DNA from 2 places in the Microbacterium sp. NPDC057659 genome. Region 2 is predicted to be linked to the other one. Evidence: predicted binding sites of a transcription regulator. Region 2 holds the regulator's gene; the other holds the start of a gene.
What was found. The regulator LexA, encoded in region 2, represses DNA repair genes until DNA is damaged. The targets are predictions, from matches to a motif close to TCGAACANNTGTTCGA.
Positions count from the first base shown of each region.

Region 1 (3,410 bases), on a different contig from region 2:
AGGCGCGTCGGGTGAGCGTGAACGGCGAACCGGGCATCCTGGTCTGGGGCACGAACGGCAAGCCGATCTCTCTGATGCTGTGCACGGTGGCCGATGGCCGCATGATCGACATCGTGTCGATCATCGACCCGGCACGGCTCGCGACGATGCACCTGCCGGCGCGGACCGCGGGAGCATGACAGGGGAGGGGCGCATGAGTTCGTACTGGGAGCAGGGAGGGCTGCGAAGGCAGCAGCCGGTGGTCGCGGTGCGTCCGAACGACGACGCCCCGCCGCCGAGCGGAGAGTGGCCGACCAGCATCCCGGCTGTGGCGCAGGTGCTGCAGGACGGGATCGACCTCGACCCGGGCGTGACGTTCCTGGTCGGCGAGAACGGCAGCGGCAAGTCGACCATCGTCGAGGGGATCGCGATCGCCTATGGTCTCTCGCCCGAGGGTGGTTCGCGGCAGGCGCGGCGCAGCACTCGACCCACCGAGTCGCCGCTGTCGGACTGGCTGCGCATCCAGCGCGGGGTGGGCGCCGACCGCTGGGGTTTCTTCCTGCGTGCGGAGACGATGCACTCGTTCTACACGTACCTCGAGGAGAACCCTTCGACCGGGCTGCCAGACGTCCCGTTCCATGAGATGAGCCATGGTGAGTCGTTCCTCGCGCTGCTCGGTTCACGTTTCTCGGATCCCGGCTTCTACTGCCTCGACGAGCCGGAGGCCGCGCTGTCGTTCGGGTCGACGCTGAGCCTCATCTCGGTGCTGCAGCGCATCGTCGCCGACGGCGGCCAGGTGCTCTGCGCCACGCACTCACCGGTGCTCGCCGCGCTCCCCGGCGCCCGCATCCTCGAGGTCGGGGAATGGGGGCTGCGCGAGGCGGAATGGGGCGACCTCGAACTGGTGCGGCACTGGCGCTCCTACCTCGACGAACCGGGCCGCTACCTGCGGCACCTGCTCGACTGAGCGCCGGTGCTCAGTGTGGATGACCGGCGCAGCGGGCCTTCCGGGGTTACCTCGCCGACGAGCCGCCGATCGTGACGTGTGCCAGGGCACGCTGCGCGGCCTCGCACGTGACGGCCCCGTGACTCGTCGTTCGTGCGGCGGGGTCTCGTCGAAGGTGGAGCATGAGCTCACCGAGGCCGTTCGCACGCTGATCGCGGCGGGGCGACCGGTCCCCCCAACCGGGGCGTCATCGCCGACCAGCACGCCGAGCGCGACATGTGCCACGGCCGCGTTGCGCGGCCTGGGCGCGAGGGCGCGCTGGTCGCGGGCGATCGAACGCAGGGAGTCGACAGCCGACGCGTGCGCGCACACGGTGCGGAAGCCGCGTCTGATGCCGCGAAGGCGGTGGCAGCGGGTGAGGCTGATTCCGGTGCGAGGAGCGCCCTCGAGCTTCAGCGTCGGAGGACGCGGATACGCTGAGAAAGGCCGGGATCACCTCTTGTCATGCTCGTAGATATGTTCTATGGTAGATGTGTGAACGAGGTGTCGAGATTCGAAGAGCGGGACGCTCTTCTCGATGCCTGGGCTGCGTGCCGGCGCGAGATCGACCAGATGGAGGCGCGGGCCGCTGAACTGCTCGCTGCGCGCCAGGTGCTGTTCGACGCGGATGTCGCGGAGCACCAGTTGGCGCGGGAGTCGATCCATCGGTCGATGATCGCGGAGTTCTCCGCGACGGGGCACCTGGCCAAGGGCACGGTGGAGTCGGCGTTCGCCGCGGCGCGGGCGCTCACCGATCATCACCCGGCCGTGCTGGACGCGCTGCGGGACGGCCGGATCACGATCGGGCACGTCCGTCAGATCGTTCGGGCAGCCGAGGCGATCGATGAGGCGGTCCGCAACGGCGCGGTCGACCCGGCGATGACGGCGCTGTTCGATGCCGCAGTGCTCGCGTTCGCCGAGATGGACTCCCCGGCGCGCACCGGGACGCGTGCCCGCCAGCTCGTGGCAGCGCTGCTGGGTGAGACGGCGCGGGAGAGGCATGAACGGGCGGCGTCGGAGCGGTGCGTGCAGATCGTGTCGATCGAGGACGGCCTGGCGCGCCTGACAGCGGTGCTTCCTGAGCACCTCGCGTTCGCGATCTGTGATCGGCTCGACCAGCTTGTCCGTGAGGTCGTGCGCGCCGAGAAGGCCGAGAGCGCCGAGCCGGCGGCGAGCGACGAGGCGTCCGATGCCGGATCGTCGGATGCTGGAGCCGCGATCGATGACATCGACGACGGCGACGATGATCTCGCCGAGGAGAACGACGCCGGATGGGCGGATCGGCTGCCCGATGACCCCGACTCGATCGAGGAGTTTCTTGCCCGGGTGGAGGCGTTCCTCGCCGCGGAGTCCGTCGGCGGCCCCGGCGACGGGCCGGCCGACGTGGGCCGTCCGTTCTTCGGGCACCCCGACGACGAATGGTTCCCCTCCGACCCCGAGCCGGCCGAGGACCTCCTCGCCCGTATGGATGCCTGCCTCGCCGACCTGAACCGTGACGACGACGCGCACCGTGCCGGCGAGCGCACGCTGGATCAGATCCGCGCTGACCTGTTCGCCGACCTGCTGCTCGGCGCCGACCCGACCGAGCTCTCCGGCACCGGGCTCGACGGCATCACCGCCCGCATCCAGGTCACGGTCGCCGCGGGCACCCTCGCCGGAGCCGACGACCGGATGGCCGAGATGGACGGGATCGGGCCCGTGCATCCCGACGTCGCGCGGGAACTCGCCGGCCGAAGTTCCGGATGGGCGAGGCTCTTCCTAGATCCGACCGGCATGATCGTCGAGACCGATGCCTATTCACCTACCGACGGCATGCGCAGATTCCTGCGCGCCCGAGATCAGCACTGCCGATTCCCCGGATGCCGCAGACCCGCGGCCTCATGCGAGATCGACCACAACCACGACCATGCCCTCGGTGGGGCGACCGCGATCGACAACCTCGCGCACTTCTGCGCCGCGCACCATCAGCTCAAACACCCCTCGGTGCCCGAACGGTTCCGATGGACCGCGCGCATCGCCACCGACGGCGCCGTCATCTGGACCGCGCCCGACGGCCGCGACTACACCGACGCCGCACCCCGCCGGGTCATGTTCGTCTGAGCCCACCAGCCCGGGAACGAGTGTCCCCGCTCAGACGTGATGCGCCCAGGCGGCCGAAGTGTCGGAGACCCCGATTACGCTCGAGCCATGACCTCGTTCGGCCTGCTCGAGAGCCCCGTCGGCGTGATCGGCGTCGAGAGCGACGGCGCCTCGATCACCCGCGTCACCTGGACCACGAGCATCCCCGCATCCGGCGGCGACCCCCTGCTCAGCGCAGCGCTCGAGCAGCTCGACGCCTACTTCGCCGGCGAGCTGGCGGCCTTCGACCTGCCGATCGGCCTGGGCAGGCAGACGTCGGTGACCCGGGCGGTGCTCGAGACGCTGCACGACACGGTCGGGCACGGCG
Region 1 covers NZ_JBHVHU010000001.1:1,655,118-1,658,527, reverse strand. Annotated here, with positions in the region: gene ACFVAE_RS07855 (sigma-70 family RNA polymerase sigma factor) at 1-179, shown strand, start outside; gene ACFVAE_RS07850 (AAA family ATPase) at 194-946, shown strand; gene ACFVAE_RS07845 (DUF222 domain-containing protein) at 1,460-3,064, shown strand; gene ACFVAE_RS07840 (methylated-DNA--[protein]-cysteine S-methyltransferase) at 3,152-3,410, shown strand, end outside.
Region 1: ACFVAE_RS07845 (DUF222 domain-containing protein) is a predicted target of LexA. The motif match lies at 1,434-1,449, and genes of this name have one in related genera.

Region 2 (3,410 bases):
ATCCTATCGAGGCCATGGCATCGAGGAACGCGGTGGTCTCGGCCTCGGTGCCGGCGCTGACGCGAAGGTGTCCCTGGATGCCGATGTCGCGGATCAGCACACCGCGGTCGTACAGGGCGCGCCAGGTCGTGTGCGGGTCGTCGACACCGCCGAACAGGACGAAGTTCGACCATGATTCGTGCGGGAGGTAGCCGAGCTCGGTCAGCCCTGCGGTGATGCGGTCGCGCTGCACGACGATGTCGTCGACCATGCGCAGCATGACGTCGGCGTTGCGCAGGGCCGCAGTCGCCGCCGCCTGGGTCAGAGCGCTCAGGTGATATGGCAGACGCACCAGGCGGAGCGCATCGATGAAGGCAGGATCCGCGGCCAGGTAGCCGACGCGTGCACCGGCGAAGGCGAAGGCCTTGCTCATCGTGCGCGACACGCACAGCCGCGGACGCCCATCAAGAAGAGTGAGCGCCGACGGCGCATCCTTGGGGGCGAACTCGTGATAGGCCTCGTCCACGATCACCACGCCGCGGGCGACCTCGTAGACCGCCTCCACGACATCGAGTCCAAGGGGGGTGCCGGTGGGGTTGTTGGGCGCACACAGGAAGACGACATCCGGGTCAGCGGCTGCGACCTGATCCGCGGCGTCCTGCGGGTCGATCCGGTAGTCGTCGCCACGCGTGCCGGCGATCCACCTCGCTCCGGTGCCCTGCGCGAGCAGGGGGTACATCGAGTACGTCGGAGCGAACCCGAAGGCCGTGCGGCCGGGGCCGGCGAAGGCCTGCAGAATGTGCTGCAACACCTCGTTGGACCCGTTGCCCGCCCAGATCTGATCCGGACGCAGACCGTGGCCGAGATAGTTCGCGAAGCCCTCGCGCAGCCGCGTGAACTCCCGGTCCGGATAGCGGTTCACCTCGCGCAGCGCCGCGGCGACGTCCTCGAGGATCTGGGCCGCCACATCATCCGGAACCGGATGGGTGTTCTCGTTGACGTTCAGCGCGACCGGCAGCGGCGCCTGCGGCGCGCCGTACGGTGTGAGTCCGCGCAGATCATCGCGGAGGGGCAGCTCGTCGAGTGAGGTCACCCGTCAATCGTATGGCGGGTGCCACCCTGGTTCAGTCCGTGTAACGTGCGGGAATCGCGATCTCCTGGCCGACCTGCAGGACGCCGCCGTGCAGGTTGTTCAGACTGTTGATCTCGTCGACGACGTCACGCGGATCAGCGCCGGGAGCCACCTCGCCCGCGATGGACCAGAGTGTGTCGCCCGGCATGACCATGACCGTCTCGAAGTCGACGGGGGCCGTGCGCTCGCCCGACGCGAGCGCGGAACCGCCGGCGATGCCCGCGTAGGCGATGCCGATGGCGACGGGGGTGGCGACGAGAGCGCTCAGCACCCGGCGTCCGCGCCGCGTCATGCGCAGGCGGGTGCCGATGACTGCAGTGGGGGCGATGCCGATGGTGCTCATGTCGTGCTCCTCGTCAGATGGAATCAGCTTTCGCATCCGCCGCTCGGCCGGGAACGGCGGATGCGAAGCTGTGTTCCGAACTTATCTTCGATATCGAATACTTGTCAAGCGTTCTTCGAAATCCGCGACCCTCGTTCACCGACACGCTCGAACAGATCTTCCGATTCCGGCGACTTCTCGGATACGGTTTCGATAACGACACCCCATCACGGACCACCGACATTCGAATCGGCTGCTCTCGGAGCACGGTGGGCCGGCGCACGAAGGAGCACCGATGAGCGACATCGCAGGCAACGCATCCGAGGCGCCGCGCACCCGCCGGCGCAAGAGCCTGAGCGCGAAGCAGATGGCGATCCTGGAGGTCATCCAGACCTCGATCGCCACTTACGGGTATCCGCCGAGCATGCGCGAGATCGGTGACGCGGTGGGGCTGAAGTCGCTGTCCAGCGTCACCCACCAGCTCGGCCAGCTCGAGCTCAGCGGCTATCTGCGCCGCGATCCCGGCAAGACCCGTGCCATGGAGGTGCTGATCGATCTGCCGGGAGCCAGCACCGAGAACCCCGCCGACGCCGTCCCGCCGGTGGGCGACGCAGCACTGGTGCCCCTGGTCGGCCAGATCGCCGCCGGTGTCCCGATCACCGCCGAGCAGCAGGTGGAGGAGATCTTCCCCCTGCCCCGGCAACTGGTCGGCAAGGGCGAGCTGTTCATGCTGAAGGTGCAGGGGGAGTCGATGATCGACGCCGCCATCTGCGACGGCGACTGGGTCGTGGTCCGCTCGCAGAGCACCGCCGAGAACGGTGAGATCGTCGCGGCGATGCTCGACGGCGAGGCCACAGTGAAGACCTTCCGGCAGCGCGACGGCCACACCTGGCTGCTGCCGCGCAACTCCTCCTTCGAGCCGATCCTCGGCGACGATGCCGTCGTCCTCGGCAAGATCGTCGCCGTTCTCCGCGCGGTCTGACCGCCTTACTGCACCTACGACCAAGGCACTCCCTGATCCAGGGAGTGCCTTCGTCGTTCCGTGTGACTCCGTATGTCGCAGAGCCGTACCCTCGAGACATGGCATCCGCATACGGCACCTGGCACTCCCCTTTCGACGCCGCGAGCATGGCGGCCGCGACGCCGCGGATCGACGGCGCACGATTCGTCGGTGATGAGATCTGGTGGGGCGAGTCGGTGCCCGCCGAGGGCGGCCGCATCGCGGTGCGCAGCTCGACCGGCGCCGAGATCCTGCCGTCACCCTGGAACGCGCGCTCTCGCGTGCACGAGTACGGAGGCGGAGCGTGGACGACAGACGCCGCCGGCACCCTGTACTTCGTCGAAGGCGGCGACCAGCGTGTGTACCGGATGCCGCGGGGCGGATCGCCCCAGCCGATCACCGAGGCCGGCCCCCAGTACGGCGGTCTGTCGGTGCAGCACGGGCGCCTGCTCGCGGTGCGCGAGGACCTGCGCCCCGAACGGCACGTCCGGGCGATCGTGGAGATCCCCACCGACGGCTCCGCCGCCGACAACGATGACGCCGCGCGCGTCTTCGTGTCGACGAGCGGTTTCGTCGCGCATCCCGCGCTCTCCCCCGACGGCACCCGCATCGCCTGGGTGCAGTGGAGCACGGAGCGGATGCCATGGGAGCAGTGTCTCCTGCACCTCGCGGCCATCGGCACCGATGAACTCGCCACCATCGGCACCGGCGCCGCACTGCAGCCGGAGTGGGTGACGGACACCGAGCTGCTGTTCCTGGACGACCCGAAGGGGCGCTGGAACCTCGAACGCGTCGAGCTGGACGGCCTGCACGTCGCCTCGCGGACCGCGTACCCGATCGACGCCGACACGGGCGGCGGTCTGTGGGTGCTCGGCAACCGGTGGTACCGCCCTCTGGGCGACAGCCGGATCGCGGCAGTGCGCACGAACGGGGCGGACGAGCTCGTCCTGATCGAGCGCGACGGAACAAGCACGCAC
Region 2 covers NZ_JBHVHU010000004.1:205,983-209,392, reverse strand. Annotated here, with positions in the region: gene ACFVAE_RS17455 (histidinol-phosphate transaminase) at 1-1,072, opposite strand, end outside; gene ACFVAE_RS17450 (LysM peptidoglycan-binding domain-containing protein) at 1,104-1,454, opposite strand; gene lexA (transcriptional repressor LexA) at 1,729-2,415, shown strand; gene ACFVAE_RS17440 (prolyl oligopeptidase family serine peptidase) at 2,514-3,410, shown strand, end outside.